DNA from 4 places in the Kitasatospora sp. NPDC023385 genome. Region 2 is predicted to be linked to each of the others. Evidence: riboswitches for the same ligand, from Rfam matches in the RefSeq annotation. Region 2 holds a riboswitch; each other region holds the start of a gene.
What was found. Region 2 has a riboswitch for cyclic di-AMP ahead of AC0B61_RS19980 (C40 family peptidase). Riboswitches for the same ligand answer to the same signal wherever they lie in the genome.
Positions count from the first base shown of each region.

Region 1: it holds a riboswitch for cyclic di-AMP, as region 2 does, so the genes downstream of both, AC0B61_RS05865 (transglycosylase family protein) here and AC0B61_RS19980 (C40 family peptidase) in region 2, are expected to answer to the same signal.
Region 3: it holds a riboswitch for cyclic di-AMP, as region 2 does, so the genes downstream of both, AC0B61_RS21845 (M23 family metallopeptidase) here and AC0B61_RS19980 (C40 family peptidase) in region 2, are expected to answer to the same signal.
Region 4: it holds a riboswitch for cyclic di-AMP, as region 2 does, so the genes downstream of both, AC0B61_RS00895 (glycoside hydrolase family 16 protein) here and AC0B61_RS19980 (C40 family peptidase) in region 2, are expected to answer to the same signal.

Region 1 covers NZ_JBVOOL010000002.1:640,062-647,740, reverse strand. Annotated here, with positions in the region: gene AC0B61_RS05890 (NAD(P)/FAD-dependent oxidoreductase) at 1-1,161, opposite strand, end outside; gene AC0B61_RS05885 (Ppx/GppA phosphatase family protein) at 1,590-2,525, opposite strand; partial or broken gene AC0B61_RS05880 (DUF501 domain-containing protein) at 2,672-3,211, opposite strand; gene AC0B61_RS05875 (FtsB family cell division protein) at 3,183-3,668, opposite strand; gene eno (phosphopyruvate hydratase) at 3,809-5,095, opposite strand; gene AC0B61_RS05865 (transglycosylase family protein) at 5,373-6,173, opposite strand; cyclic di-AMP (ydaO/yuaA leader) riboswitch at 6,179-6,346, opposite strand; gene AC0B61_RS05860 (cytochrome P450 family protein) at 6,599-7,679, opposite strand, start outside.
Region 2 covers NZ_JBVOOL010000012.1:60,748-68,426, reverse strand. Annotated here, with positions in the region: gene AC0B61_RS19990 (hypothetical protein) at 1-682, opposite strand, end outside; gene AC0B61_RS19985 (C40 family peptidase) at 859-1,905, opposite strand; gene AC0B61_RS19980 (C40 family peptidase) at 2,131-3,264, opposite strand; cyclic di-AMP (ydaO/yuaA leader) riboswitch at 3,275-3,430, opposite strand; gene AC0B61_RS19975 (C40 family peptidase) at 3,766-4,803, opposite strand; gene AC0B61_RS19970 (NYN domain-containing protein) at 5,001-6,467, opposite strand; gene AC0B61_RS19965 (hypothetical protein) at 6,610-6,873, opposite strand; gene AC0B61_RS19960 (rhomboid family intramembrane serine protease) at 7,076-7,679, shown strand, end outside.
Region 3 covers NZ_JBVOOL010000013.1:210,864-218,542, reverse strand. Annotated here, with positions in the region: gene AC0B61_RS21875 (NAD(P)/FAD-dependent oxidoreductase) at 1-710, opposite strand, end outside; gene AC0B61_RS21870 (HipA family kinase) at 919-1,674, shown strand; gene AC0B61_RS21865 (DUF3037 domain-containing protein) at 1,671-2,087, shown strand; gene AC0B61_RS21860 (MarR family winged helix-turn-helix transcriptional regulator) at 2,171-2,626, shown strand; gene purB (adenylosuccinate lyase) at 2,684-4,114, shown strand; gene AC0B61_RS21850 (MFS transporter) at 4,122-5,609, opposite strand; cyclic di-AMP (ydaO/yuaA leader) riboswitch at 5,982-6,162, shown strand; gene AC0B61_RS21845 (M23 family metallopeptidase) at 6,165-7,178, shown strand; gene AC0B61_RS21840 (DUF2470 domain-containing protein) at 7,543-7,679, opposite strand, start outside.
Region 4 covers NZ_JBVOOL010000001.1:201,030-208,708, forward strand. Annotated here, with positions in the region: gene aceB (malate synthase A) at 1-1,384, opposite strand, end outside; gene AC0B61_RS00885 (IclR family transcriptional regulator) at 1,585-2,382, shown strand; gene AC0B61_RS00890 (hypothetical protein) at 2,578-3,396, shown strand; gene AC0B61_RS00895 (glycoside hydrolase family 16 protein) at 3,527-4,816, opposite strand; cyclic di-AMP (ydaO/yuaA leader) riboswitch at 4,818-4,983, opposite strand; gene AC0B61_RS00900 (phenolic acid decarboxylase) at 5,373-5,702, shown strand; gene AC0B61_RS00905 (alpha/beta hydrolase) at 5,841-6,983, opposite strand; gene AC0B61_RS00910 (TetR family transcriptional regulator) at 7,265-7,679, opposite strand, start outside.

The DNA of each region.
Region 1 (7,679 bases), on a different contig from region 2:
GTGGAACCACCAGGCCGGGCGGCCCTTCAGCTTGTACTTGCCGAAGAGGATCGCGACGCCCTTGTGCAGGCCGAGACCGGCGACCGCACCGAGGTTCTTGTGCTTGTACTCCTTCTGCGGGAAGCCGCGCATGCCGGAGATCACGTTGTCGCCGAGGACGACGGCCTGACGGCAGGCGTGCTGCGCGTTCGGCGGGCACCAGGCGCCCTCGCCGGCGGCGAGGTCCGGGACCTGGGCGTTGTCGCCGGCGGACCAGACGTAGTCGAAGCCCTGGACCTGGAGGGTCGGCGCGGTGTCGACGTGGCCGCGCGGGCCCAGCGGCAGGCCGAACTGGGCCAGCACCGGGTTCGGCTTCACGCCGGCCGTCCACACGATGGTGGAGGCGTCCATCTCCAGGCCGTTCTTCAGCACGACGTGGCCGTCGACGCAGGAGTCCATGGAGGTCTCGATGTAGACCTCGATGTTGCGCTCCTCGAGCTTCTCCTTGGTCCACAGACCGAGGTCCGGGCCCATCTCGGGGAGGATGCGGTTGGCGGCCTCGACGACCACGAAGCGCATGTCGTCGCGGCTGACGGTCCGGTACAGCTTGGACGCGTCGCGCGCCATGTCCTCGATCTCGGCGATCGTCTCGATGCCGGCGAAGCCACCGCCGATGACGACGAAGGTCAGGGCCTTGCGGCGGACCTCCCCGTCCGTGGTGGACTCGGCCTTGTCGAGCTGGGCCATGACGTGGTTGCGGAGGCCGATGGCCTCCTCGACCGTCTTCATGCCGATGCCGTGCTCCGCCAGACCCGGGATCGGGAAGGTGCGGGAGACCGAGCCGGTCGCGACGACCAGGTACTCGAAGGGCAGCTCGTAGCTGTCGCCGGCCGCCGGCTGGATGGTGGCGACCTTGCGGGCGTGGTCGATGCCGGTGACGGACCCGGTCAGCACCTCCGCCTGCTTGAGGGCGCTGCGCAGCGGCGCGACGAGGTTGCGGGGCGCGACGTTGCCGCCGGCCGCCTCGGGGAGGAAGGGCAGGTACGTCATGTACGACCGCGGGTCCACGACCGTGACGGTCGCTTCGCCGTAGCGCATCTTCTTGAGGATGCGCATCGCGGCATACAGGCCGACGTAACCACCGCCGACAATGAGGATGCGAGGACGCTCCGTGGTGCTCATATCCGAAAGTATCCAGCACCGTTCGGAGCAGCCTTCGTGAGCCCGGTCACAAGCTCATGGACCCCACGTGCTACACTGCGCGGCCGCGATTTCGGCGCCCGAGCGGGCGCTCACCCGTCCGCGCACCCCCTTGCGAACGTGAGCCGGAGCACCACCCTGCTGAGCAGCAACGATCCGTACCGGGCCGGGGTTCCCGGGCGTGAATTCGATTTTCAAACCCTGATCGGCCTCTGGCCTGCGATCCAGCGGGCCCCATGGCCGGGGGGCCTTCGGTCCCACAATTCGGACGTAGCGGGCGGGCCGGTGGGGCGAATGGCGGGATCGCCATGTGAAGAAATTCACGAACTTTTCCGCACGGCCCCGGGCGCGCCCCGGCCCCGGCTCCCCGAAAGGGGCGCCGGGGCCGGTCCGGTAAGGCCTGCGAGGCGTCAGGAGGCAATACTCCAGGCGACTCCGTCCAGGATGTCGTGCTCGCTCACGACCACCTCGGCGGCGCCGGTCCGCTCCATGATCTCCAGCAGCTCCAGCGCCCCGGCCGCGATCACGTCCACCCGGCCCGGGTGCATCGACGGGATGGCCGCCCGCTCGGCGTGGGTCGCGGTCAGCAGCTCCCGGGCGATCCCGGCGACCCGCTCCCGGCTGACCCGCGAGTGGTGGATCGCCGCCGAGTCGTAGCCCGACAGGCCCATGGCGATCGAGGACACCGTGGTGACCGTCCCGGCCAGGCCCACCAGGGTGGCCGCGCCGGTCAGCGGAACGACCTCCTCGGCCCGGTCCAGCTCGGCCCGCACATGCGCCCGGGCCTGCGCGATCTGCTCCTCGGTGGGCAGCTCGGCACCGCCGAAGTGCCGCTCGGTGAGCCGCACGCAGCCGATGTCCACCGAGCGCGCCGCCTGCACGTCGTCCGTCCCGAGCACGAACTCGGTCGAGCCGCCGCCGAGGTCGAACACCAGGTACGGGGCCGGGAACAGCTCGCCGGTCAGCTCCTTGGTGGCGCCCAGGAAGGACAGCCGCGCCTCCTCCTCGCCGCTCACCACCTCGGGCTCGACGCCCAGGATGTCGCGCACGCCGTTGGCGTACTCGGCGCTGTTCTCGGCGTCCCGGGAGGCGCTGGTGGCGACGAAGCGGACCCGCTCCGGGCCGACGCCGAAGCCGGCGATGACCTCCTGGTACTCCCGGCAGGCCGCGAAGGTGCGGGCCAGCGCGTCCGGGTGCAGCCGGCCGGTGCGGTCCACGCCCTGGCCCAGCCGGTTGGCGATCATCCGGCGGTCGAGGTCGGTGATCTCCCCGGTCTCCGGATCCAGATCGGCGACCAGCAGCCGGATGGAGTTGGTGCCGCAGTCGATCGCGGCCACGCGGGCCATGGTCACCGCGACTCCTGCGGCCCGTCGGCGTCCTGCTCCGCGTCCTCGGCGGCGCGCTTCCTGGCGGCGCGCTCGGCGGCCTTGCGCTGCTTGGCCGCGATCACGGCCTCGTGGTCCTGCTCCTTGGCGCGGTTGCGGGCGACCCGCTCACCGGCGGCCTCGACCTCGGCCGGGGAGACGCACGGGCCCTTGGCCCACCAGTCCTCCAGCCTGCCGATCGCCTCGTCGCCGAGCGGGTTGACGCCCTCGCCGGCCGCCAGCGAGTGGCCGACCAGCACGTGCAGGCACTTCACCCGGTCCGGCATGCCGCCGGCGCTCGGGAAGCCCTCCAGCACCTCGATCGCGTCGCGCCGGGCGATGTAGTCCTCGTGCGCCTTCTGGTAGGCGGCGGCCAGCTCCGGATCCTCGGCGAGCCGGGCGCTCTGCTCCTTCATCACGCCGTCCGCCTCCAGGGTGCCGATCAGCGAGGCGGCCTTGGGGCAGGTCAGGTAGTACAGCGTCGGGAACGGCGTGCCGTCCGGCAGCCGGGGAGCCGTCTCCACGACGTCCGGGTTGCCGCAGGGGCAGCGGTGCGCCACGCCGCGCAGGCCGCGCGGCACCCGGCCGAGCTGGGCGGCGATGGCCGCGACGTCGGCGTCGGAGACGGCGGGGTGGTTCTCAGTGGTCATGGGGGGAGGTGTCTCCAACGGGGGACGGTGGGAGCGGAAGGGGGGTGGCGGGGGCGGCCGCGGCGGTGTCGGCGGCGTCCACCGAGTCCCAGATGCCGACGTACCAGGGCTTGGCGGCCTGCGCCTGGCCGGCCGCCGTGCCGCCGGGCGGGGCCGCGCCGGCCGCGGGCGCGGAGGGCCGGGCGGAGGCCTGGCCGGCCGGGTCCACGGCGATGTACGGGGTCTCCCCCGGCACCGCGTAGTGCAGCCGGGCGCGGGCCTGCGCCTTGACGTACTCCGGGTCCTGCCAGCGGGCCTTGTCCCGGCGCAGCTGTTCGACCTGCTGGCGGACGTGGTCGGCCTTGGCCCGCTGGGCGGAGATCTCGGCGCGCTGGGAGATGAACTGCCGCGCCGGGTAGGCGAGGATCGCCACCAGTGAGCAGAGCACCAGGACGAGGACGGTCGCCCGGCTCGTGAACCGAGGCCGGGCCGCCAAGCCCGGGATCCTCCAGCCTGCCATCTCCGGTGTCCCCTCCTGGTCGCGACGGTGCCCCGCCGTCCACCCTACGGGGTGAACGGCGGGGCACCGGTCAGGCGTGCGCTACCGGGAGCGCTCGGCCCTCGTACCCGCCCTGCTCACTCCGCGGAGCGGAAGCGCGGGAAGGCGCCGCGGCCGGCGTACTCGGCGGCGTCGTCGAGGATCTCCTCGATGCGCAGCAGCTGGTTGTACTTGGCGACGCGCTCGGAGCGGGCCGGGGCACCGGTCTTGATCTGGCCGCAGTTGGTGGCGACGGCCAGGTCGGCGATGGTGACGTCCTCGGTCTCGCCGGAGCGGTGCGACATCATGCAGCGGTAGCCGTTGCGCTGGGCCAGCTCGACGGCGTCCAGGGTCTCGGTCAGCGAGCCGATCTGGTTCACCTTCACCAGCAGCGCGTTGGCGGTGCCGGTCTCGATGCCCCGGGCCAGGCGGGCGGGGTTGGTGACGAACAGGTCGTCGCCGACCAGCTGGACCTTGTCGCCCAGCTTGACGGTCATGGCCCGCCAGCCGTCCCAGTCCGACTCGTCCAGCGGGTCCTCGATGGAGACCAGCGGGTAGGCGGCGACCAGCTCGGCGTAGTACTCGATGAGCTCGGTGGAGGTGAGCGCCTTGCCCTCGAACTGGTAGGCGCCGTCCTCGTAGAACTCGGAGGCGGCGACGTCCAGGGCGAGCGCGATGTCGCGGCCGGGCACGTAACCGGCCTTCTGGATGGCCTCGGTGATGAGGTCCAGGGCCTCGCGGTTGCTGTCGAGGTTCGGCGCGAAGCCGCCCTCGTCGCCGAGGCCGGTGGACAGGCCCCGCTCCTTCAGCACGCCCTTGAGGGTGTGGTAGACCTCGACGCCCCAGCGGACGGCCTCGGAGAAGGACTCCGCGCCGATCGGGGCGATCATGAACTCCTGGATGTCGACGTTGGAGTCCGCGTGCGAGCCGCCGTTGAGGATGTTCATCATCGGCACGGGCAGCACGTGCGCGTTCGGGCCGCCCAGGTAGCGGAACAGCGGCAGGTCGCTGGCCTCGGAGGCGGCGTGCGCGACGGCCAGCGAGACGCCCAGGATGGCGTTGGCGCCGAGCGAGGACTTGTCCGGCGTGGCGTCCAGGTCGAGCATGGCCTGGTCGATCAGGCGCTGCTCGGTGGCGTCGTAGCCGACCAGCTCCGGGCCGATCTGCTCGATGACGGCCAGGACGGCCTTCTCCACGCCCTTGCCGAAGTAGCGGTTCTTGTCGCCGTCGCGCAGCTCCAGCGCCTCGAAGGCGCCGGTGGAGGCGCCCGACGGGACAGCGGCACGACCCGTGCTGCCGTCGTCGAGGCCGACCTCGACCTCGACCGTGGGGTTGCCGCGGGAGTCGAGGATCTCACGGGCTACGACGACATCGATGGACGGCACGAGGCATCTCCTTGCGGAAGCAGGTCCGGCTGACGGCGGTGCTGTCGCCAGGACGATTGCGGAGTCGTTACGGACCAGAGCCTAGCCGCCCGGGCTCCCCGGGCCACGTCGGCCTCGGCACCGTCTCAGCGTGTGGCCCCACTACCCACCGGTAGTTCACCTGCTTGACCCAGCCCGGCCCACCGAAGCGGACGAAGAGCGGATGAAGGGGACGAAGGGGGCCGGTCGTCCCGACCCCCTCCGCGCGTCGCGCCGGGAGCGCCCGGCGCGGGGCGGCTCAGCCGAGGTGCAGGACCTGGCCGGGCAGGATCAGGTCCGGGTCGCCGCCGACGGTGCCGCGGTTGCCGTCGTACAGCGCGTGCCAGCCGCCGGACACGTCCTGGGCGGCGGCGATGGTCGACAGCGTGTCGCCGTCCCGGACGGTGTAGTCGTGGCCGGCGGTCTGCGCGGCCTGCGGGGCCGCGGCCGGCTGGGCGACGGCGGCGGCCGCGTGCTTGGGGACGTACTGCTGCGCCGCCTGGTCGACGGGCTTCTCGGCCCGGTTCGGCGCGGCGTGCTTCGGGGCCTGCTGCTGGGCGGGCTTCTCGACCGGCTTCTGGGCCGGCTTGACAGCCTGCTTGGCGGCGGCCTTCGGGGTCTGCTGCTGGGGCGCGGACTGCGGCTCGGCATCCGACGAGGCGTCGACCGCGGCCGGGGCGCCGCCCTTGGCCAGGCCCGCCTTCTGCGAGCAGACCGGCCAGGCGTCGGGGCCCTGCGAGGCGAGGACCTTCTCGGCGACCGTGATCTGCTGCGCCTTGCTGGCCTGGTTGGCCTGCGGGGCGAACGAGGTGCCGCCGTACGCCTTCCAGGTGCCGGAGGTGAACTGCAGACCGCCGTAGAAGCCGTTGCCCGTGTTGATGCTCCAGTTGCCGCCGCTCTCGCACTGGGCGACGGAGTCCCAGGTGGTGGCCGGGGCGGCGGAGGCACCGGTGGCGGTGAGGAGCGGCATCGCGAGTCCGACGCCCGCCACGCCGGCGACGGCGATGGCCTTCTCGGTCTGGGTACGACGACGGTGACGGCCGGTTCCAACGAACAGCATGAAGGAGTCCCTCTCCGCACGCCTGCGAGGTGAGCTGTCGGGTTCGGACCGGGAGGTGGCCCGGCCGCCGTACGCGGAAGCGATTCCGCTCGGGCGGCTTCACCCCAAGCCGTCGGGGAACGGCAACAAACCTGGTTCCCCCGCCCCTGCCCAGGGTCTGGTCGGTTTCCCGTGACGCGGCGGGCAGGATTCGGCGTTCCGCGCACGAGGTCCGCAGCTGCGAACTCCAGGGAGAGTAGACAGATACTCAGACCGATCACAAGCTCATATCACCGATATCACACAGAAATTACGGCGCGTGCCCGATCGCCTACCAACAGCGGAGGTATGTCCGAGTTGATGGGTATTCACACCGCGCCTGACGCGCTCGAGACAACGTTCCGTCAGCGCGGACCACCGGCGCATCGGTGAATCGTGCCGTTATGTCAGGGCGCGGAAGGAGCGTGCGGCGGCGTATGCGGAGGAGTATGCGACGGCGTATGCGGAGGCGTATGCGGGGAGCGGCCCTCCGGGCTGAATTCGACCGGCAGTTCCCGCAGTCCACGCATGATCAGGCCACCGCGCCAGCGCAGATTCTCCGGGCTTTCCGCGAGCCGCAGATCGGGCAGCCGGGAAAGCAGCGTGGCCAGCGCGGACCGCCCCTCCAGGCGGGCCAGCGGGGCGCCGATGCAGTAGTGGATGCCGTGCCCGAAACCCAGGTGGGGATTGTCCGTCCGGGCCAGGTCCAGGGTGTTCTCGTCCGAGAACCGGGCCGGATCGCGGTCCGCCGCGGCCAGCACCACCAGCACCGGATCGCCGACCGGGATGTCCACGCCGCCGATGGTCAGCGGCCGGGTCGCGAACCGCCAGGTCGCCAGCTCCACCGGCCCGTCGTAGCGAAGGAGTTCCTCGATCCCGGTGTCCAGCAGCGCACGCTCCCCGCGCGCCACCGACTCCTGCAGCAGCCCGCGCTGCTCCGGGTTGCGCAGCAGCGCGTACGTCCCGTTGCCGATGAGGTTCACGGTGGTCTCGAAACCGGCGAAGAGGAGGATGAAGGCCATCGCCGCGGCCTCGTTCTCCGTCAGGTGCTCGCCGTGGTCGCTCGCCCGGATCAGGCCCGAGATCAGGTCGTCCCCGAGGTCAGCGCGCTTGCGGTGGATCAGCTCCAGCAGGTACGCCCGCATCCGCTTCACCGCCCGCCCCACACCGCCGCGTTGGCCGCCGCCCTGGCCCGGCTTCGTGTGCCGCAGCATCATCCCGGCCCAGTCGCGGAAGTCGTCCTGGTCCTCGGCCGGCACGCCCAGCAGGTCGCAGATCGCGTAGATGGGGAGCGGGAACGCGAACTCGTGGATCAGGTCCGCCGAGCCGCGCTGCGCGAAACCGTCGATCAGCCGGTCGGTGAGCTGCTGCACCCTCGGCTCGAACTCGGCCACCCGGCGCGGGGTGAACGCCTTCGACACCAGCCGGCGCAGCCGGGTGTGGTCCGGCGGGTCGATGTTCAGCAGGTGCGTCATCAGGTCCGCCTGC
Region 2 (7,679 bases):
AGGCGGTCCAGTCGGCGACGCCTTCGGAGAGCCACAGCGGGGTCCAGGACCGGGTGTCGGCCCTGGTGGCGACGTGGGTGGCCTCGTGGGTGACGACCACCTGCCGGCCGAAGTCGCTGAGCCGCCCGAACGCCTCGGGGTTGACCAGTACCCGGTCCGCCGGGGTGTGCACGGGCGCCCCGGGGGCGGCCACGGTGACCGCCGCCATGTCCGCCCAGTCCGCCGGGTCGCCCTCCAGCAGCCGGGCGAACTGGGCCTCGGTGGCGGCCAGTTCGAGCAGCAGCCGGCCGGGCCAGGCATCGCCCCAGACCGCGCCGACGGCGGGCACCGCCCGGTCCCCCACCGCGACCAGCCCGGCCGGGTCGGGTCCGTCGGCCAGACCGAGCACCAGGCATTGCGCGCCGGGGGCGGAGCGGGTGGCGCCGAGGTCCCACAGCGCCGGCGGCCCGCTAGTGGCCTCCTCCCGCTCGACCCGCCAGCGGTCACCGGCCCGGACCAGCCCGATCCGGCGCGGATACACCACCGGCTGGTCGTCGTACCCGGCGATCCGCACCGCCAGGTCGGCGGCGGCGCTCGCCCGGTCCGGCGTGCGGCCCGCGGCGAGCACCAGGTTGCGGTACGCCGCCTCGGCGATCGGCAGCCCGGTGCGCTCCGGCAGCGAGCGAGCCCGCTCCGTGAGCACCGCGCCCACCTCGGCGTGCAGGTCGGCCGCCGGGCGGGCGGGGGCCGCCGGAGCGGCGGGCGGCAGCGAGAGCTGGGCCAGCCCGCCGGCCGCGAGCAGCAGCGCGCCGCGTCGGGACAGCGCGCGGCGGGGTATGCGGGTCGGCCGGCGGTCGGCGGGGCCGGCGGTCGGCGCGCTCAGAGCCGGACCACCCCGGCGACCGGCATGGCGTTGACGCTCTCGTAGCGGACCCTGGCGCCCGGGTAGGGGGCGTGCACGATGACGCCGCCGCCGGCGTACATGCCGACGTGGTGCATGTCCCGGTAGAAGATCACCAGGTCTCCCGGTCGCGCGTCGGACAGGTTGATCCGCTGCCCGGCGTACGCCTGGGCCTGCGAGGTCCGCGGCAGGGTCACTCCGGCCTGCCGCCAGCTGTAGTACATCAGACCGGAGCAGTCGAACGCGCGGGGCCCGGTGGCACCGTAGACGTACGGCGAGCCGATCATCCGCACCGCGGCGGCCAGCGCGGCCGCCCCCCGCTCGGAGGCGGGCGGGGTGGAGCCGAGGTCCAGCCGGTCGGTGCCCCGGGTGGCGCGCTGCTCGGCGTCCCGGGCGTCCTGGACGGCCATCCTGGTCCGCTCGGCGGCGCCCAGGCCGTTGAGCAGCTTCTGCGCCCGGGCCAGCCGCTGCTGGACCTGCTGCTTGCTGTCGGCGAGCGAGCGGCGGGCCTGGTCGAGTTCGGCGAGCTTGCCGGCCGCCTCGGTGCGGCGCTGGTCGAGCCGGCGCTGGCGGCTCACCAGTTCGTGCAGCGCCTCCCGCTGCCGCTCCGAGGCCTGGCCCAGGGCGCGGGCGCGGGCGAGGTAGCCCTCCGGGTCGGACGAGAGCATCAGTTGGGCGGTCTGGGTCATCCCGCCGCTGCGGTACTCGGCCCCGGCCACGGTCGCCAGGTCGCCGCGCAGCTGGTTGAGCTGGTCCTGGGCGACGGCGATCTCGCCCTGCAGGATCGTGGTCTCGCCCTGGAGCCTGAGCTGGGCCTCCTGCGCCGCGTTGTACTTCTCCGACGCCTGCTCGGCCTCGTCGTAGAGCTGCCCCACCTGCGCCTGGACGTCCTTGCGGTCGGCCGGTTCGGGGCTGCCCGGGGCGGCCTGGGCGCTGCCGCCGGTCGCCACGCCCAGCGCGGTGGTGGCGGCCGCCGTCAGTACCAGCGCGCGGGCGAGCAGTTGGGGGCGGCGGTGCACGGGCATGGCGGCAACGGCTCCAATCCTGCGGCGCGGCCCCGCCGCCGCACCATGGCATGCGGCCGTCGAGCGGGAGTCCGGTGGCAGACGTTAGCGAGTCCGGGCAAGCGAGTCCAAACCCCTCCCAACCCGAATATTCGCCCCCCAATCGGACACCAGCCCGATCCGCCGGAAAAGCCGCAGGCCCGGGCTTCCGTGACGGAAGACCGGGCCTGGCGGAGCCGAGTGGAGTCAGACCCGAACGATGCTGCTCAGCGGCATGTTGCTGACGGCCTCGTAGCGGACCGAGGCGCCCGGCTTGGGAGCGTGCAGCACCTGGCCGTTGCCCGCGTAGATGCCGACGTGGTGGGCGTCCCCGTAGAAGATCAGCACGTCGCCGGGCTGGGCCTGGGACAGGTCGGTGCCGATCCGGGTGCCGGCGTGGGCCTGCTCCTGCGAGGTGCGCGGCAGCGAGACGCCGACCTGGTTGAACGACCAGACCATCAGGCCGGAGCAGTCGAAGGAGCCCGGGCCGGCGGCGCCCCACACGTACGGGCTGCCGATCTTCGAGGCGGCGGCGGCCAGCGCGGCGGCACCGTGCGAGCTGCCGGGGGCCAGGACCGGGGCGGCCGGCTTGGCGGCCGGCGCGGACGCCCCGGCGGAGATGTCGGTGCGGCTGTTGTCGCGCGAGGCACGGTCGGCGGCCTGCTGCTGCGCCTTGGCGGCGTCGGCCTGGGCCTTGGCGTCGGCGGCGGCCTTCTCCTCGGCCGCGCGCAACGCCTGGCGCTCCTGCTCGGTCAGGGTGTTGAGCAGGTCCTGGGCGGCCTTCAGCTTGGTCTGGACGTCGTCCTTGGAGGCCTTCAGCTGCTGGGTGGTGGACTCCAGCTCGGCGAGCTTGCCCTGGGCCTCGCTGCGGTCCTGGTCCAGCTTGCGCTGCTGCTCCTGCAGCTGCTTCAGCTGGTTCTTCTGGGTGTCGCCGGCCTGGTTCAGCGCACCGGCCTGATTGAGGAAGTTGTCCGGGCTGGTGGAGAGCATCAGCTGGACGGTCGGGGATATGCCGCCGTTGCGGTACTGCTCCCCGGCGATCTCGGCGAGGCCGCCCTGCAGTTCGGTCACCTGGTCCTGCTGGCGGGCCACCTGGTCCTGCAGGCCGGAGACCTGCTTCTCCAGCGTCTGCTGCTTCTCCTGGGCGGCGTTGTACTGCTCGGTCGCCACCTCGGCCTGCTGGTTGAGCTGGTCTACCTGCTCCTTGACCTGCTCCTTGGTCGGCTGCGGGTCGGCGTGGGCGCCGGACTGCGCGGAGAGGACGACGGCTGCGGCGGCGACACCGGTCAGGATCGAGACCCTGGCACGGCCGGCTGGCTTGGGACGACGGTGGGACGCCACGAAGGCGGGCTCCTTCTTCCTGCGTCCGCCTACCGGGTGAGCTGACGGGTTCGGGCTGGAAGTATGCCCTACGACGCCTCACGGCCTTCCAAGGCCGACCTGGCGCCGATTCACCCCGGAGGAACATGGTTCCCCGGCTCCGCTCCGCAGCCGCCCCCGACCACTGGGCTCCCCTGTCGGACAAGTCGTTTCGACCTGCCCCGCTGCCTCGCGAACTCGGCGGGAACCACCGCCGCCACCCAGGCTGGGTGATCGACTGTGCGGTGGTCCGGGGCATGACCCTAGTAACTGAACCGTGATCGGTTCAAATCCTTGTCAGAAATAAGACAGAAGATTACCCAAGTTCTTTTGTGAAAATGACCGTTGGTGACCATCGCGGCACGCAAGGCTGATCAGGTCTCACCAGGTGGTCGCCAAACCTGCGAAAAGCCGAACGCCACCCCCGATCTGAGGGTGGCGCGGATCACAGCCCCGGCCGGGCCCGTGCGGCGTGTCGGACCGTCAGACCCGGCGGATGGTGTTGATCGGCATCGCGTCGGCCTTCATCACCTTCACCACGTCACCGGTGTGCGGCGCGTGGACCACCATGCCGTTGCCGATGTACATCCCGACGTGGTGCATGTCGGGACCGTAGATCACCAGGTCGCCCGGCTGCGCCGCGGCGAGCCCGGGCACGGCGGTGCCGTAGTGGCCCTGCTCCTGCGAGGTGCGCGGCAGCGAGACTCCGGCCTGCCCGTACGACCAGACCATCAGGCCCGAGCAGTCGAAGGTGGAGGACCCGGTGGCGCCCCACACGTACGGCGAGCCCTGCTTGCTCATCGCCTTGGCCACGGCCGTGGCCGCGTAGCCGCTGGCCGGCGGCAGGCTGCTGAGGTCGACCCGGTCGCTGCCGCGCGAGGCCCGGTCGTCCTGCGCCTGCTGGGCCTTCAGCGCGTTGCGGTCGGCCGCGCTGAGCGAGTTCATCAGGTCCTGGGCGGTCTTCAGCTTGGTGTTGACGTCCGCCTTGGCCTGGTTCAGGTCCTTGGTGGTGCTGTCGAGCGAGGCCAGCACGGCGGCCGCCTCGGCCTTCTCCTGGTCCAGCCGGCGCTGCTGGTCCAGCAGCCCCTTGAGCGCCTCGGCCTGGCTGGTGCTGGCCTGCTGGACGGTGGAGGCCTTCTCCAGGTAGCCGGAGGGGTCGGAGGAGAGCATCAGCTGGACGGACGGGTCGATGCCGCCGCTGCGGTACTGCTCGCCCGCCACCTCGGCCAGACCGCCCTGCAGCTGGGTCATCTGCTCCTGACTGCGGGCCACCTGGTCCTGCAGCTGGTCGGACTGCTTGCGCAGCTGGTCGGCCCGCTCCTTGGCGCCGTTGTACTTCTCGGACGCCTGCTCCTGCTCCTGCTGGAGCTGGTCGATCTGCGCCTTGACGTCCGTCTTGTTCGGCTGCGGCGCGGCGTGCGCCGCCACTTGGGCGGAGAGCGCGACCGCGGTCGCAGCAGCAGCGGTGAGCACGGAGACCCGCGCGCGGCTCGGCTGCTTGGGACGGCGGTGGGAGGCCAAGGGTCCTGCTCCTTCTTCCATCGGACTCACCCGATTGAATGAGATTCCGGAAAATAGGTTTGACGCCAGACCCTAGTGAAGATCTAACCGATTTGCTACTCCCCGAAGGCGTGAAGTCCGTTTCCCACACCGACTTCACCGGACCCGCACAATGCCCCGGAACCCGCACTGACCAGGCATCACACCGCCCGGCCGGCTCAGGGCCGGGCCAGCCGGTTCAGCAGCAGTACCGACGCCACCGGGCGCGCGCCAGCCTTCCGCACGCCCTCCGCGACCTCGCGGTCGGTGGAGACCACCACCACCGGACGTCCCTGCGGCTCGGCCCGCACCAGACGGCGGATCAACTCGTCCGCCGTCTCCCCGGTCCGACTGAACCGTACCCGGACCCCGCGCGGCGGCGCCATGATCACCGGAACGTCCAGGTCCTGCCCGTCGAACACGCAGGTGACCTCCGCCTGCGTGCGCTGGGCCAGCATCGCCAGCCCGCCCAGCAGCCGGATCCGCTGCTGCTCCAGCGGCAGCGACGGGTAGCCGGTCTTGGTCACGTTGTAGCCGTCCACCACGAGGTGCACCTGCGGGATCGCCAGCAGCTGGTCCAGCAGCGCCGGGTCGTCATCGGCCAGTCCGCGACGTGCCACGTCGTGCGGCGAGGCCGCCCCCGGCACCACCGCCTCCACCAGGTCCGCCGGGCGGATCTGGGAGACCGGCAGCGCCAGCTCCCGCTGCAGCCCCTGGGCCGACTGCAGCACGGTGTCCAGCAGCAGCCGCAGCCGCATGTCCTCGACGCCGCGCCCCTCGCGGGCCGACCGGCGGCCCTGCTCGGCGGCGGTCTCCAACTCCGAGACCCGGTGCTTCAGCCGCCGCGCCTCGACCTCGGCGGCGCCGCGCTCGGCCGCGCCCTGGGCCTTCACGGCCTCCAGCTCGGCGAGCACCCGGCGCGTCTCGGCCTGCGCCCGGCGGGTGTCGCTCTCCAGCGAGCGCACCTTCTTGCGCAGCGACTCGGCCTCCCGCCGGACGCCCTCGAACTCCCTGCGCTGCCGGTCCAGGTCCGCCCGCGCCGCGGACCGCACCTCGGCCAGTTCGGCCTGCAGCTTCTCCGCCAGCCGGGTCGCCTCCGCGGCCGCGTCCTCGGCGCCGGCCCGCTCGGCCTCCTCGCCGGCCTCGGCGACCAGCCGGCTCCAGCCCGCCGAGCGCACCAGGTAGGCGGCGGCCGCGACGTCCATCGGATCGGCGGCGCCCGGGACGCTGCCCGACTCCAGCGCCTTCACCAGGTCCGGCTGCCCCAGCCGCAGCCGCTCCGCTATCCGCACCCGGAAGGCCGGCTCCGCCTCCAGCGCCGCCGCCAGCGCGGTGGCCGCGTACTTGGCCCGCCGCGCGGGCGTGAACTTGACGTACTGACGCAGGCTCTGCGGCAGCTCACCCGGCGGCAGCCCGCCCAGCGCGTCCGAGGCCAGCCCGACCACGCGCCGGCGCACCGCCTCGGGCAGCGGCCGGTCGAGCTTCTCGACGGCGCGCTCCGGCCCGGGCCGGGAGGAGTCGGACGAAGCGGCCCCGGTCTCGACGGCTCCGGACGCGGCGTCCTCGGCCGGGCCCGTCCCGGTGTCCGGCGCCTGCGCAGCGGACCGAAGTCCCCGCTCTTCGTCGGGCTCCTTCGCTGCGTCCACCACGTCCTCGGCTCCGATCCTGTTTCCGGCGGGGTACGGCCGCGACCGCCCCCTGTCGTCACGCTCCGTGCGTCTGGTCTGTTCTGTATTGTCCCGTGCGGCGGACGGGCGCGCCGCGCGCCGCCCACCGCACGGGCGGGACTCAGCCCTGCTCGGCCCGGGCCTGCGCATCCTCGGCGCCCGGCCGGGCCACCAGCTCGACCTGGTCGACGGCGTTGCACCAGCGGCAGCGCACCGACTCGACGGTCTCGCTCAGCACCTCGGTCTCCTCGACCTTGGACTCGCCGGCCAGGTCGAAGTGCAGGAACTCGGTCACCCGCGCGGTGCGGGTCACGTCGAAGCGGGTGAGGTTGCCGCACAGCGTGCAGCGCCAGCGCGTCTCGGCGGTCAGGGCGGGGACGGTCATCGGGGGGTCCTCTCGGGTGGTCCCTGCGTGGGCCAGGCGCTCCCCCCGAAGCCCCGGCGTCGGCGGCGGGAGGCGGGATTGCCCGCCCCAAGCCTATTGCCTGGGGCATCCGCCGCGACCACCGGTCAGCGGAATAGCCGGACTAGTCCACCTGCCGTAAACCGCCGTGTCACCAGCGGCGCCCGGCGGGATGCTTGGCCGCATGGCGCTCACCGCCCCGGACCACACCGCCGCGCGGGCCGGCCGGCCGCAGCCGCCCGCCCCGGCGGTCACCTACGCCCTGATCGCGGTCAACACCCTGGTCTTCCTGATCGGCCCGGCCGCCGGGCTCAACCCCCTGTACGGCACCGGTCAGGCCCGGGTCTGCGCGGAGCAACGGTACGAGCAGCGCTGGGGCGCCGTCCCGGCCGAACTCCTGACCGGACGGCCGCTGACCTCCGAACAGCTGGCCGAGGCGCCCGACCCGGTCCCCGGCTGCCCGGCCGCCCCGACCCCGGGCAAGCACCCGGCGCTGTCCGCGCTCAGCGGCCTCTTCCTGCACGCCGGCTGGCTGCACCTGCTCGGCAACCTGCTCTTCCTCCACGTCTTCGGCCCCACCGTCGAACAGCGGCTGGGCCGGGCCCGGTACGCCGTCTTCTACCTGGCCGCCGGCAGCCTGGCGACGTACGGCTTCGCGCTCGCCGAGGCGCACTCGCCGGATTCCACCCGGGTGCTGATCGGGGCCTCCGGCGCGATCTCCGCCGTCCTCGGCGCCTACCTGCGCTTCCACCCGCGTTCCCGGGTGACCACGCTCGTCCCGCTGCTGT
Region 3 (7,679 bases), on a different contig from region 2:
ACGCCCAGCGACACCTCGATGCCGCGCTCCCGCAGCACCTCCAGGGCGGCCTCGCCGAGCGGGTCGCCGAGCTCCGGCATCAGCTTCGGGGCGATGTCAATCAGGTGCCACTTGATCTGCCGCGCGTCCAGGCGCGGGTAGCGGTGCGTGGCGGCGGTCGTCAGCCGCTGCAGGCAGGCGGCCGTCTCGGTGCCCGCGTAGCCGCCGCCGACCACCACGAACTGGAGCCGGGACTCGCGCTCCCGCTGGTCCAGGGTGGCCGAGGCGAGGTCGAGTTGGGCGATCACGTGGTCGCGGACGTAGGCCGCCTCGGCGAGCGTCTTCATGCCGCGGGCGTAGTCGGTGAGGCCCGGGATGTCGAAGGTGCGGGTGACGCTGCCGGGGGCGAGCACCAGGGCGTCGTACTTCAGCGCGACCACCTCGTCGGTGATCTTCCGGACGACGCACACCTTGGAGGCCGGATCCACGCCGATCGCGCCGCCGGGGACGATGTGGGTGCGGCGCAGCGAGCGGCGCAGCGAGACGGCCACGGACTGCGGGGTGAGGACGCCGGCGGCGACGTGGGGGAGGAGGGGCAGGTAGAGCTGGTAACTGAACGGCGTGACCAGCGAGATCTCGGCCTCCGAGGGCGAGAGCTTGCGTTCGAGGCGCCGGGCGCACTCCAGGCCGGCGAAGCCACCGCCCACGATCAGGATCCGAGGTCGTTCCATCGCTCATCCCTTTGCCGTGAAGGTCCCGATTACTGTCCGCCACACTCGCACGGAGCAGCGGGGGCTGCCACTGGGGCGGGGCGGATGGGGACGGTGGTGCCTGTGATGCCTGTGATGCCTGTGGTGCCTGAGGTGCCGAGGTGCCGGGGCCGTGCGGCGGTGGGGCAGTGGGGAGATGAGGGGTGACGGCACCGATAGGCTAGGGACCGTGCTACCCGAGGTGACGGCGATCCGGTACGTGACGCCACTGCGAGAAGGCGGCTCGATGCCGGGCCTGGTCGAGGCCGACGATCGGCGGCTCTACGCGCTGAAATGGGTCGGCGCGGCGCAGGGGCGCAAGGCGCTGGTGGCGGAGGTGCTGGCCGGGGAACTGGGCCGGCGGCTCGGGCTGCCGGTGCCGGAGCTGGTGACCGTCGACCTGGACCCGGTGCTCGCGCGCAGCGAGCCGGACCACCAGATCCAGGACCAGATGCGGGCCAGCGGCGGGACCAACCTCGGGATGGCCTTCGTCAGCGGGGCGCTCAACTTCGACCCGCTCTGCTTCGAGGTGGACCCCGAACTCGCGGGCCAGGTGCTCTGGTTCGACGCGCTGATCGGCAACGTCGACCGGTCCTGGCGCAACCCCAACCTGCTGGTGGCGACCGGCGGGCTGCGGCTGATCGACCACGGCGCGAGCCTGATCTTCCACCACAACTGGTCCGGCGCCACCGGCTGGATCCGCCGCCCGTACGACGCCTCCGACCATGCGCTGCTGGCCGCCCGGCCGGACCTGGCGGCGGCGGACAAGGCGCTCGCGCCGCTCGCCGAGGCGGCGATCGAGGACGCGGTGGCGCAGATCCCCGAGGTCTGGCTGCTGGACGAGTCCGGCTTCGACTCGCCCGACGAGGTGCGCGCCGCGTACTGTGCCCAGCTGACCGAGCGACTGGCCGGTCCGCGTGACTGGCTGCCGGAGGTGCCCGCATGACCGAGCCGTCGACGCCCGCGCTGCCGGCCATCGTCGAGTTGCACGACTACGAGTACGCCGTGATCCGCGCGGTGCCGAGGGTCGAGCGCGGCGAGTGCGTCAACGTCGGGGTGCTGCTGTACTGCCGGCAGAGTTCGCACCTGGCGGCGCGGACGCACCTGGACCAGGCGCGGCTGCTGGCGCTGGACCCGGTGGTGGACGTGCACGGGGTGCGGCGGGCGCTGCACGGGATCGAGGCGGTCTGCCAGGGCGGCCCGCAGGCCGGTCCGGCGGCGGGGGACAGCCCCGGGCAGCGGTTCCGCTGGCTGACCGCGCCGCGCAGCGCGGTCGTCCAGCCCGGGCCGGTGCACACCGGGCTGACCGCGGACCCGGAGGCGGAGCTGCGGCGGCTGTTCGACCAGCTGGTGCTCTAGCGCATCGGACTGTGAGGCGGCTCGCCGACGGTTGCCCCGGTCAAAGCTTGAGTTGCTGAAGCACCTGGTCGTACCCTGGCCCCATGGGTTCGACAGCGACGACGACCGTACCGACCAACGCCGAGCTGATGGAGGCGTTGGCCGCCGTCGGCGCCGCGTACTTCCAGGACTTCGCGGCGGCCGCGGCCCGACACGGGCTCTCCTCCTCGCAGGCCAAGGCGCTGGGCGCGGTGCAGGAGCCGGTGCCGATGCGCGCGCTGGCCGGCCGGCTGGGCTGCGACGCGTCGAACGTCACCGGGATCGTGGACCGGCTGGAGTCGCTGGGCCTGGCCAACCGCGCGGCGGCGGCCGGGGACCGCCGGGTGAAGATCGTGGTGATCACGGCCGAGGGCCGGGAGATCCTCAACCACATCCGCGGCGAGATGGCCCGCACCCACCAGGCCTTCGGGGCGATGACCGACGAGCAGCGGATCTCCCTGCACTCGATCTGCGGACAGGTCCTGCCGGTGCTGACCGGCCGACCGGGCGGCGCCCAGTAGCGGGCCCGCCCCATCCGCCGACGTCCGGCGTGACCTCGGCTGTTACTCTTGCGAAGCGTGAGCGCGAAGCCCCAGATCCCCAATGTCCTGGCCTCCCGGTACGCCTCGGCGACCCTGGCCCAGCTGTGGTCCCCCGAGCACAAGGTGGTCCTCGAGCGCCACCTGTGGCTCGCCGTCCTGAAGGCCCAGCAGGACCTCGGCGTCGAGGTGCCGGCGAACGCCGTCGCCGACTACGAGCGGGTGATCGACCAGGTCGACCTCGGCTCGATCGCCGCCCGCGAGCGGGTCACCCGCCATGACGTGAAGGCCCGGATCGAGGAGTTCAGCGAGCTCGCCGGCCACGAGCAGATCCACAAGGGGATGACTTCCCGGGACCTGACCGAGAACGTCGAGCAGCTGCAGATCCGCCAGTCGCTGGAGCACGTGCGGGACCGCACGGTCGCCGTGCTGGTGCGCCTGGCCACGCTGGCCGCCCAGCACTCCGAGCTGGTCATGGCCGGCCGCTCGCACAACGTCGCCGCGCAGGCCACCACCCTCGGCAAGCGCTTCGCGTCGATCGCCGACGAGCTGCTGGTCGCCTTCCGCCGCCTGGAGGAGCTGATCGCCCGCTACCCGCTGCGCGGGATCAAGGGCCCGGTCGGCACCGCCCAGGACATGCTGGACCTGCTCGGCGGCGACACCGCGAAGCTCGCCGAGCTGGAGCAGCGGGTCGCCGGGCACCTCGGCTTCGAGAACGTGCTGACCAGCGTCGGCCAGGTCTACCCGCGCTCGCTGGACTTCGAGGTGCTCACCGCCCTCGTCCAGCTGGCCGCCGCGCCGTCCAGCCTGGCCAAGACCATCCGCCTGATGGCCGGCCACGAGCTGGTCACGGAGGGCTTCAAGGAGGGCCAGGTCGGCTCCTCCGCGATGCCGCACAAGATGAACACCCGCTCCTGCGAGCGCGTCAACGGCCTGGCCGTCATCCTGCGCGGCTACGCCTCGATGACCGGCGAGCTGGCCGGCGACCAGTGGAACGAGGGCGACGTCTCCTGCTCGGTGGTGCGCCGGGTCGCGCTGCCGGACGCCTTCTTCGCCTTCGACGGCCTGCTGGAGACCTTCCTGACCGTCCTCGACGAGTTCGGCGCCTTCCCCGCCGTGGTCGAGGCCGAGCTGGACCGCTACCTGCCGTTCCTCGCCACCACCAAGGTGCTGATGGGCGCGGTGCGGGCCGGCGTCGGCCGGGAGACCGGGCACGAGGTGATCAAGGAGCACGCCGTCGCCTCCGCGCTGGCGATGCGCGCCGGCGCCCGGGAGAACGAGCTGCTGGACCGCCTGGCCGAGGACGAGCGGATCCCGCTGGACCGGGCCGCGCTCGACGCGCTGCTGGCCGACCGGCTCTCCTTCACCGGCGCGGCCGGCGCCCAGGTCGCCGAGGTGGTCCGCCGGGTGGAGGCCGTCGCGGCCGCCTACCCGGAGGCCGCCAAGTACGCGCCCGGCGACATTCTCTGACGTCGAGTCAGTTCCCGGGCGACTTCCCGGGCGAGGGCCCCGCTGCCGGACCGGTGGCGGGGCCCTCGTGCGCGTGGACGTGGCCGGGGTCGAGCGGCGGGGTGGTGCCGCAGTTCCACTCGCAGTCCGGCTCGGCGACCGGGTGGTCCGCCGGGGCGAGGACGTTGCCCCGGACGGTGGCGAAGGCGATCAGCCCGCCGCCCGCCAGCAGGCCCGCGCAGATCAGCATCGCGGTGTGGAAGGCGGAGTCGACGGCGGACGGCACCCGGTAGGCGTCGCCGCTCAGCCCGGCCAGCGCCGGGAGAGCCGCCACCGCGAGCAGGCCGGCCGCCCGGGCGGCGGCGTTGTTGACCCCGCTGGCGATGCCCGCGTGCCGGACCTCGACGGCGGCCAGCACGGTGGCTGTCAACGGCGCGACCAGCAGCGTCATGCCGAAGCCCATCACCGTGACGGCGGGCAGCACGTCCGCCCAGTACGAGGAGTGCGGGCCGGTGCGCAGCATCAGCAGTACCCCGGCGGCGCACAGCAGCGGGCCGACGGTGAGCGGGATGCGCGGGCCGATCCGCTTGCCGAGCCGACCCGCGCGGGCCGACAGCGCCAGCATCAGCACCGTGATCGGCACCAGTGCGAAACCCGAGACCAGCGGCGAGAAGCCGGCGACGATCTGCAACTGCACCACCAGCAGGAAGAAGACGCCGCTGAACGCCGCGTACACGCACAGCGTGACCAGGTTCACGGCGGTGAACAGCCGGGAGGAGAACAGGCCGAGCGGCAGCATCGGCTCGACCGCGCGCCGTTCGACGACCACGAAGGCGGCGCCGAGCAGGACACCCATCACCCCGCTGACCCACACCGTGGCGGAGACGCCCTCCCCGGCGGCGGTCAGTGCGTAGGTGATCGCGCCGAGGGCGAGCGCGGCGAGCACCGCGCCGGGCGCGTCGAAGCGGCCGGACGCGCTCTCGTCCCGGCTCTCCGGCACGGACCGGGTGGTGACCGCGATCACGGCGGCGGCGAGCGGCAGGTTCAGCAGGAAGATCCAGCGCCAGCCGGGGCCGTCGACCAGCCAGCCGCCGAGGAAGGGGCCGATCGCGGCCGACACCCCGCCGAGGCCGGACCACAGGCCCACCGCGGCCGAGCGGTCGTCAGGGTGGAAGACGGCCTGGAGCATGGCGAGCGAGCCCGGGGTGAGCAGCGCCCCGCCGATGCCCTGCACGGCGCGGGCGGCGATCAGGACCTGGATGTTCGGTGCGGCGGCGCAGGTCGCGGAGGCGACGGCGAACCAGACCACGCCGATCAGGAAGACCCGGCGCCGGCCGTACCGGTCGCCGAGCGCGCCGCCGAGCAGGATCAGGCCCGCCAGCGTGAGCAGATAGGCGTTCAGGGTCCATTGCAGGGACGCCAGGGAGGCACCGAGGTCGGTGCCGATTCGGGGCAGGGCGACGTTCACCACGGTGCCGTCGAGCATCGCCATGCTGGAGCCGAGCACGGTCGCCATTAGTACCCAGCGACCCTGCGCGGTGCCCAGGCGCAGGGTGCCGGCCTCGGAGGTGGACACGGCCCGATCCTGCGCCCCGTGGGGCGTACGTGACAAGGGTCACCGGCGGGTGTGTCGGTCGGATGCGCTGCGTGATGGGCTGGCTGCGCAGTGTTGGGGATGTGGGCGGAGGGTCGTGGATCAGTGGCGCGCGGTGAATGGATTGTGTACGCATCGTGCAGGGGGGCATCCGGAGGGTCACCGCGGGGCGGTAGGTGGTTGTCGATTCAAGAGATCGACATTGCTTCACCCGAACGGATGGGTTTTAGTTCAGCGACCGCCCGGCCAGTCCGGACGGATCCGCCGGGCGGAACGCCGAATCCTGCCGCTGCCCGGTGGTTCGAACTGAACTCTGTACGGCAGGAGCGGGGGACCCACAGGTAAGTCGCCGGACCGGAGTTCGCGCCTCAGGGCGCGGACGACCAGGGCCGGCTAGGGGTGAAGCCGCGCATGCGGCCGGGCAACTCCAGCCCGAACCCGACAGCTCACCTCGCAGGCGTCGGAGAGGAAAGTTCCATGCCTGCACAGGCCCGTCGTATCGTCCTGCCCCGCGCCGCCCGTATCGGCATCGCCACCGCCGTCACCGGCGTCTCGTTCGTCCTTCCGCTCGTGACCGCGGTGAGCGCCCAGGCGCACACCTCCCCGGTTGCCCCGGCCGCCCCGGTTGTGCAGTCCGCCGCCGGCGCCGAGGCCCAGCCGGCCGCCCAGACCGCCGCGCCTGCCGCGCCCACCGCGCCCACCGCGCACGAGAGCTACCGCGTCGTCAGCGGCGACACCCTGTCCAAGATCGCCGACGTCAAGCACGTCGACGGTGGCTGGCAGGCGCTGTTCGAGCAGAACCGCTCGGTCGTCGGCGCCAACCCGAACCTGATCTTCCCGGGCCAGCAGCTCGCGATCGCCGGCCACCCCGCCGCGCCGTCCGCGGACGCCGCCCCGGCGAAGCCGGCCGCTCCCGCCAAGCCGACTGCGCCGGTCACCCAGGCCGCCGCGGCCGCAAAGCCGCAGGCCCAGGTCCAGGTCCAGGTCAAGACCGAAGCCGCCAAGCCGGCCGCCCAGGTGCAGACCCAGGTCCAGACCGCCGCCCCGGCCCAGGCCGTGACGGCCGCTCCGGTCGCCGCCACCTCCGGCTACGTCGCCCCGCTGGCCAACCCGGTGCTGGGTGAGGCCTACGGCGTGGCCGGCTCGATGTGGGCCTCCGGCCACCACACCGGCCAGGACTTCGTCGCCTCCACCGGCACCCCGCTGCGCGCCGTCGCCAACGGTGTCGTGGTCAAGGCCGGCAACGGCGGCGCCTACGGCAACGAGGTCGAGATCAAGCTCGCCGACGGCAAGTACGCGCAGTACGCGCACCTCTCGTCGATCGGTGTGAAGATCGGTCAGACCGTCACCGTCGGCCAGCAGCTCGGCCTCTCCGGCGCCACCGGCAACGTGACCGGCCCGCACCTGCACTTCGAGATCCGCACCGGTCCGGAGTACGGCTCGGACATCGACCCGGTCGCCTACCTGCGCGCGCACGGCGTCGCGCTCTGACCCTTCCGGGGCTTCAGGAACCACCGCTGCTGCGGAGCGAATCGATCCTCCGGGATGGTCATGTCGGGTGACCGCTCGACCGGGTGATCGCCGTACGGCGGACATGGGCGCGGGACACGCCCAGGCCGGCCCGGCTCGTGGGACCAACCTCCCTCACGAGCCGGGCCGGCCACTGCCTTTTCCGGGGTCGGCCAGGGGTGGCTGGGGGTGGTCGGGGGCGGCTGGGGTCGTTCGAGAGCGCGCTCACAGCTGGGGGCGGTCTCGCCGGCGGTGCCGGCGCTCGCGGTGCGCCGGTGGCGGCCGGTGCGGTACGCGCGGATGGGGCGGATCGTGCTGGAGGGCGCCGTCGAGCGGTGAGCCCGTCTCAGCTGCGGTGGACGGGCTGGCCGGAGCGGGCGGCGGACAGCAGGTCGTGCATCCGGTGGCCGAAGTCCTCGGTGTCGCGGGCCGGTTCGGGGAAGACCAGGCGGACGTCGCGGTGGCCCTCCGGGTGGTCCAGGC
Region 4 (7,679 bases), on a different contig from region 2:
CCATCATGTTGAAGATGCCGACCGCGCCCATCCCGCGCAGCCAGGCCTCGATGTACCGGAGGCCGACCTGGACGGCGTTGTGCAGCCCCGCGTGGGTGCAGGTGCCGCCGGCGCCGGCGATGTCGAGCAGCTGGGCGGGGGTGACCGGCTCGGCGGGGCCGGGGTTGTCCTTCTGGTCGGGCCGTTCGCCGAGCACGGCGTCGAAGGAGGCCCGGGCGATCGGCACCAGGTCCGGGTGGGCGACCCAGGAGCCGTCGAAGCCGTTGCCGGCCTCGCGGTCCTTGTCGGCCTTGACCTTCTCCAGCGCGGCGGCGTTGACCTCGGGGTCCTTGCGGCTGGGGATGAACGCGGCCATGCCGCCGATCGCGTGGGCGCCGCGCCTGTGGCAGGTCTGCACGAGCAGGCGGGTGTAGGCGGCCATGAACGGCGAGGCCATGGTGACGCTGTTGCGGTCCGGCAGGATGTAGTGCTCGCCGGCGTCGCGGAAGTTCTTGACGATGGAGAACAGGTAGTCCCACCGCCCGGCGTTGAGGCCGGCCGCGTGGTCGCGCAGCTCGTACAGGATCTCGTCCATCTCGAAGGCGGCGGTGATGGTCTCGATCAGGACGGTGGCGCGGACGGTGCCGTGCGGGATGCCGAGCTCGGCCTGGGCGTGGGTGAACACGTCGTTCCAGAGCCGGGCTTCGAGGTGGCTCTCGGTCTTGGGCAGGTAGAAGTACGGCCCGGAGTTGGGGTCCTCGGCGCCCTTGGCGAGCAGCCGGGCGGCGTTGTGGAAGAAGTACAGGCCGAAGTCGAGGAACGCGCCGGCCACGGGGGTGCCGTCGACCAGCAGGTGGTTCTCGTCGAGGTGCCAGCCGCGCGGACGGACCACGACGGTGGCGAGCTCGGCGGCGGGCTTGAGGGCGTACGCCTTGCCGGCCGGGGTGGTGAAGTCGATCCGGCCCTCGAAGGCGTCGATCAGGTTGACCTGGCCGCTGACCACGTTCTCCCAGGTCGGGGAGGTGGCGTCCTCGAAGTCGGCGAGCCAGATCCTGGCCCCGGAGTTGAGGGCGTTGATGACCATCTTGCGGTCGGTCGGGCCGGTGATCTCCACCCGCCGGTCCTGGAGGGCGCGGGGTGCCTCGGCGACCTTCCAGTCCGCGGCCCGGATCTGCGCGGTCTCGGGGAGGAAGTCCAGCGTGCCGGCTGCCGCGATCTCGGCGCGGCGGGCCTTCCGCCTGGCCAGGAGTTCCTGCCGGCGGCCCTCGAAGGCGCGATGGAGGCCGACGACGAAGGCGATCGCCTGCGGAGTGAGCACCTCCTCCGCCCGGTGGACGCGAGGACCGGCGACAGTGACGACCGGGGCGGCGGGGGAGGCGCCGGCGGGTCCTTGATCTGCAGCCATGAGCAGGACACTCCTAAGCGGTTGAGCCTGGCAAAGGGAGTTCCGGTGGGAACTTCCTCGGGAACTTCCTCGATCGGAACCCACCTGTCGGCGAGTTCGATTCTGTAAGGTGGAGACTAGTTTCCGCGATACAGAATTTCAACGGTTTGTTGAAGAGGTCGCCGGGACTCTACTCCTCCCCGACAGCGAAGGGAACGCCGGTGGTCGCGACCCCCGACACAGCATCGACGACAGGCTCCGACCGCGCGAGCGGCGGCGTGCAGTCCGTCGAACGCGCCTTCCAACTCCTGGAGGCCCTGGCCGACTCCGGCGGAGTGGCCACACTCAGCGAGCTCTCCACCAGTTCCGGCCTCCCGATGCCGACCATCCACCGACTGGTTCGTACCCTCGTCCAGCAGGGCTATGTCCGCCAGGACACCGCCCGCCGCTACACCCTCGGCCCCCGGTTGATCCGCCTGGGCGAGACCTCCGGCCGCCTGCTCGGCAGCTGGGCCCGCCCCTACCTGGCCGAACTCATGGAGGCCACCGGCGAGACCGCCAATCTGGCCGTCCTGGAGGGCGGCGAGGTGGTCTACGTCGGGCAGGTGCAGTCACGGCGCTCGATGCGGATGTTCACCGAGGTCGGACGACGGGTCCAGCCGCACTGCACCGGCGTCGGCAAGGCTCTGCTCGCCCAGCTCCCCGAGGCCGAGGCCCGCGCCGTCCTCGGCCCCAACCCGCTGGCCGCGCACACCGAGTACACGGTCACCGACCCGCAGGAGCTGATGCGCCAGCTCGCCGAGGCCCGCGAGAGCGGCTACGTGGTCGACGACCAGGAGCAGGAGATCGGCGTGCGCTGCATCGCGCTCGCTGTCCCGGGCGCGCCGACACCCACCGCGCTCTCGGTCTCCGGACCGGAGGCCCGCATCCGGGCCCTGGAGGAGCAGGCCGGGGCCGCCTCGCTGGTCCCGGTGATGCGGCAGATCGCCGCCCGGCTGGGCCAGGTCCTCGCTCCCTGACGTTTCGTCAACCCCCGCTTCCCGCCAGATCGCCACTGGAGGAGGACGGGCAAGGACCGGCGCACAGCCTCCGTCCTCCGTTCGAGCGGACGGCGGGCGGGTTGCGCCCCGGTCGCGGCGGCGGCTCGGCCACCCTGGTGCGGACGCGGCCCGCAACGGCGCGGGCGGCCGGAAACCGAGGGCAGGGTGAGCGGCATGGAGCACCGGGGAGTGCGCGGCACCGTACGGGACGGCACGAGGGGGACGGCTTCGGGCGGGGTTTCGAGCGGGGCCTGGTCAGGCGGGGCCGGGTGGTCCGCAGCGGTGACGGCGGTGGCGGCGGGCTGCGCGCTGGCGGTGCTGTCCACCGGCCCGTCCTGGGCCCTGCGGCGGCCCGAGCCGCGGCCGGCGGTGGAGGTCGTCGCGCCGGGCGCGCCCGAGGCGTCCGTCCTGCCGGCGGTGGCCGACGCGTCGACACTTCCGGCGCCGGCCGAGGCGTCCACGCTTCCCGCTCCGGCTGGGCCGTCCACACTTCCGGCGCCGGTCGGGCCGTCCACACTTCCGGCTGCCGGAGGCTCCGCGGTGCCCGCCGTGGCCGGACCGTCCACCCTGCCCGCTCCGGCGGCCGTGCCGTCCGACTCCGACCTGGCGGTGGTCCGGCTCGATCCGGACCCGGCGCCGCCCGGCGGCACCACGACCGTCCACGCCTTCGTCGCCAACGGCGGCCCGGACACCACCGCATCGCCGTTCACCGTCGTGGTCACCCTGCCGAGGGGCGTCAGCGCCGAGGGCCCGTTCTTCCCCCAGGACTGCAGGGTCCTGGAGCGCGGTCGGCAGGTCCGCTGCGTCTTCGGCCCCGGACTGCCGTCCCTGCGCAGCGCGACCGCGCTCATCCCGGTCCGGCTCTCCCCCGAGCTGCCGATCGGCACGCTCCACGGCGGCTCGGTCGCGGTGCACGGCGCGGACGACCAGGACGGGAACAACGACCGGCAGCCGTTCGACATCACGGTGGTCGCTACGGCTGCCGGTTCCTGAGAGCTGCCGGTTCCCGGACCACGCAGGCCCGGGTCCACGCGGGCCTGGGCCTGCGCGGGCCCGGGCCCGTATGACTGTGGGCCCGTGTGGCTGTGGGCCTGCGTGGCTGCGGGCCTACGCGGGCCCGGGTCTAGCGGTAGACGCGGACGTAGTCGGCGGCCATGGTGATCGGGGCGGTCCCCTGCGGCGCGGGGTGGTACTTCCCCGCGCACACCGACAGGTTGAGGATCAGGTACGCCGACCAGTTGGCGCCGACGCCCTTGCCGTCCGAGAAGACCTTGGCGCCGTTGACGTACCAGTCCACCGAGTTGGCGCCGTAGTAGGTGCCGATGGTCACCCACTGGTCCTTCGCGATGGCGCTCGCGTCGGTGTAGTACTTGGGGTTGCCCGGGTTGACGTGGTTGGTCAGCTCCAGCAGGTTCGGGTTGTCGGGGTGGTACTCGAAGGAGTCGATCTCCCCGTTGCCGTTCTTCCAGGTCCACAGGGCCGGCCAGGCGCCGGTTCCGGAGGGCAGCTTGACCCGGGTCTCGGCGTAGTCCCCGGTCTTGACCTGGAAGCCCTCGCTGGAGCCCTCGGTGGTCAGGAAGCCGGTGTTCCAGGACTGCGTGCCGTCCTCCATGGCCGGGCCGCCGGGCGTGGCGGTGAAGGTGGCGACCCCGTTGGCGACGCTGACGTTGTTCTTGTTCAGCCAGTCCAGCTTGTTGTCGCCCGGGTTGTGGTTGCCGTACTTGTACGCCGTGCTCTTGTCGCCGACCCAGCGCTGGCCCCAGCTGATCGGGCTGTTGAAGTCGTCGGACCAGGTCAGCGCCTTGCCGGCGACCGGCGACGACGGCGCCGGGGTGGTCGGGCTCGCCGTGGCGCTCGGGGAGGCCGTCGGGGTGGTGGTCGGCGTGGCGGTCGGGGTGGTCGTCGGAGACGGGGTGGCCGTCGGGGACGGGTTCGGCGTGGACGTACCGGCCGCGGAGACCACCAGCTGCTGCGCGGGCAGGTTGTGCCAGGCGCCGCCGAGGTCCTGCCAGAAGCCGAACTGGCTGTACGTCCCGGCGGGCAGGGTGCGCGCACCGCTGGTGAAGTTCACCCCGCTCGGGCAGATCTGCACGTTGGAGGCGTTGCCGGGGAAGTCCAGGTTGGCGCCGTGGGCGTCGCGCACGCCCACGCCCACGGTCTTCGCGGTGAAGCAGGCCGAGGAGTGCAGGCCGAGCGAGGCCGCGGTGGCCTTGCCCGCGACCATGGTGGCGGGGGCGAGGCGGTCCTGGGTGACGGTCGGCGCGGTGGCCGCCTGGGCACCGGCGACGGACGGCAGTCCGAGCAGGCCGGCGCCGGTGATGGCGAGGGCCCCGGTGGCGGCGAGCGCGGCGTTGCGGCCGTGGCGGGACGGGCGGGCGTGGCGCGGCGCGTGGCGCTGGGCAGGCTTGAGCATGAGATGACCTCTGCGACGCCTGCGAGGTGAGCTGTCGGGTTCGGGCTGCAGTTGCCCGGCCGCCTGAGGAGCGGCTTCACCCCTAGCCGCGGTCCGTACGCATGAGCGCACGAGCCGGGCGCCGACCTTGGTTCCCCCGCTCCCGTCCGCTGTGGTGCTCGGTGACCCGCCGACGGGTGGACGGGACTCGGCGTCCCGGCGGCGGGGTCCGCGAGGGCGGACGACCGTTGCAGGCTAGGCAGGCCGTACGTGAACGGACAACTCTGCCGGGCCGGTTGTCGTGCAGCTCACAGTGGTGTCGATCAACGACGCTGCGTGGCGGCGGAGTTGGATCAATCCCCGATTGGGCGGACGGCGGGCGGTCGGCGAGCAGGCGGCCAGATCGAAAGGGCCCCTCCCCGGGACGCGCTCCCTGCCGGACGCGACGGTGGCGGATCAGACGGGACCGGACCGTGGCAAAGGGCCGACCGAGTGCACCCGGTCGGATAAATTGGAGGCCTGACATCTTCCGCAGTGCACAAGAGCACCCCACACGGACACGAGGAGCCGCCCCACCATGATCGCGCCCTTGCCCGCCTTCGCCGGCCGCACCTACCTCTTCCGGGCCGACAACGGCGCGGCCTTCCGCAACACCTACTCGGCCGACGGCACTCGGCTGCGCTGGGAGGGCCTCGGCGAGTCCGCGGGCCAGTGGGAGGACGTGCGGCTGCACGTCGCCGAGGTCGCGCCGGAGGTCTACTTCGTCAGCTGGACGGAGCAGAGCGGGATCACCGTCAGCCACGTGATGGACCTTGGCAAGCTGACGGTGCGGGCCTTCTGGACCTTCGAGGGCGAGGGCGGCCGGGTCGGCGAACTGCACACCGGGACGCTGGAGCAGGTGGCCTGAGCCGCGCGACCACCGCACCCCCCGGGGCGTCGAAGCTCTGGGGCGTCGAAGCTCTGGGGCGTCGAGGCTCTGAGGCCTCGGGCTCCGGGGGTGCGGGTCGTTCGGATGCTTGGTCGTCGGGCGGGCCCGGTCCGGCTGTCAGGCGGTCTGGTTCGGCACCTTGAGGTGCTGCGACAGCCACTCCAGGGAGGACGGCAGCAGCGCGCTCCACGTCTCGAAGTTGTGGCCGCCGTTCTCCAGCATGCTGTACGAGACCGCCATCGGGCTCTGCACCGCGTTGACGAAGGCCTCGGTCTCCTGGCGGTAGTTGCCGTCGCCCTTCTTGGTGCCGGCCAGCAGCACGGACGCCTTCGGCTGCGGCAGGTTCTTCAGCCGCCACATCAGGTCGGCCTCGTCGCGGCGCCGCTTGCTGCCGCCGAAGAGGTCGCCCGTGGTCGGGTCGTCGGCGGCCGCGTAGTAGGCGGAGAGGGCCACGGCGGTCGGGAAGACGTCGGGGTGGCGCATGGCCAGCTTGAGCGCGCAGTAGCCGCCGGTCGAGTTGCCCATGAAGGCCCAGGCCTGCGGGTCGGACGACACCCGGAAGCTGGCCTGGATCGCCGAGGGCACGTCCTTGGTGAAGTACGTGTCGGACTGCGGGCCGTTCGGGACGTCCTCGCACTCGGTGTCCTGCGGCAAGGCGGGCGAGGGGCGCATCAGGACCATGACGGTCGGCTGCATCCGGCCCTCCTGCAGCAGCTTGAGCGCCGCACCCGGGTAGTTGAAGCGGGTGATCAGATTCTCGGCGATTCCTGGGAACCCGGTGCTGACGATCACCGCCGGGAACTGCTTGTGGGCGTACTCCGGCTGGAAGTACTGCGGGGGCAGGTAGACGTAACCCTCGGTGGACAGGCGGCTGACCGCGCCGTCGATGCGGACCTTCCGGATCTCGCCGGACTGGCCGGGCTCTCGCCCCAGGGCGCCGCCGCCCTTGACCGAGGCGTGGCCGATCGTCTCCACCAGCAGGCGGCCGGAGGCGTCCGCCTTGTTGTGGATCACCACCGGGCCGGTGTCGCCGGTGCCCAGCAGGTCGTCCCAACTGCTGTAGAAGGCGAAGTAGTTGTTCGCCACCAGGCCGAGCGCGGCGAGCACCGTGAGCTGGGTGGCGAGCAGCGCGCCGATCCGGCCGAGCACCGCCTGCCAGGACTTCCCGGCCAGTCTGGGCCACAGCCAGACCGTGCCGGCCATCATCACGACGGCGATCAATACGGTCAGCGCCAGCACCTTGTGGCTCGTCAGACCCATGTCCTACTTGCTCCCACGCCTCGAACTCCAGTCCCCACCGCTGGGGACATCCGAGGAGGTCACCCCGGTTCCCCGGCCGGGGCGCGAAGGCCAACCCTAGCGGTAGCTGGGAGGAAGCTGATGACGGCCGGGAGGGGCGGGGAACAGCCGGCGAGCGATGGGCGACGGCCGACAATCGACAGCTGACGGATTTCAGACTTCAGGTAACAAGTGACAGATGACAGATGACAGATTTCGAAATCTGTCATCTGTCATCTGTTACCTGTTCGCACGTCCCCGGCTCAGGCCACGCGCTCCCAGAGCCGCAGCCCCGCCGTGAGCTCGCGCATGCATCGCACGCCGAGGTCTCGGGGAGATTCCGGGCCGGTGGCGGGGGCGTCGGACGAGGCCCACTGCTCCAGGGCCACCCGGATCGCCGCGGTCGCCGCCGCGGCGGCCAGCCGGATCTCCAGCGGGTCGGTGTCCGCCGGGCAGCGTTCAGCGAGGACGGCGCACAGCCGCACCTCCGAGTCCGCGTGGACGCGCTGCCAGGTGCCTTCGAGCCGCGGGTCGCGCAGCAGGCTGCGGGTCCACTGCATCATTTCGGCCCCCGCCTCGTCGGCCGGCGTCAGGGACGCGGCCGCCGCGCTCTCCAGCGCCTCGCGCAGCGGCAGGTCCGCCGAGTTCTCGGCGAGCTGGTCGACCCACTGCCGGCCG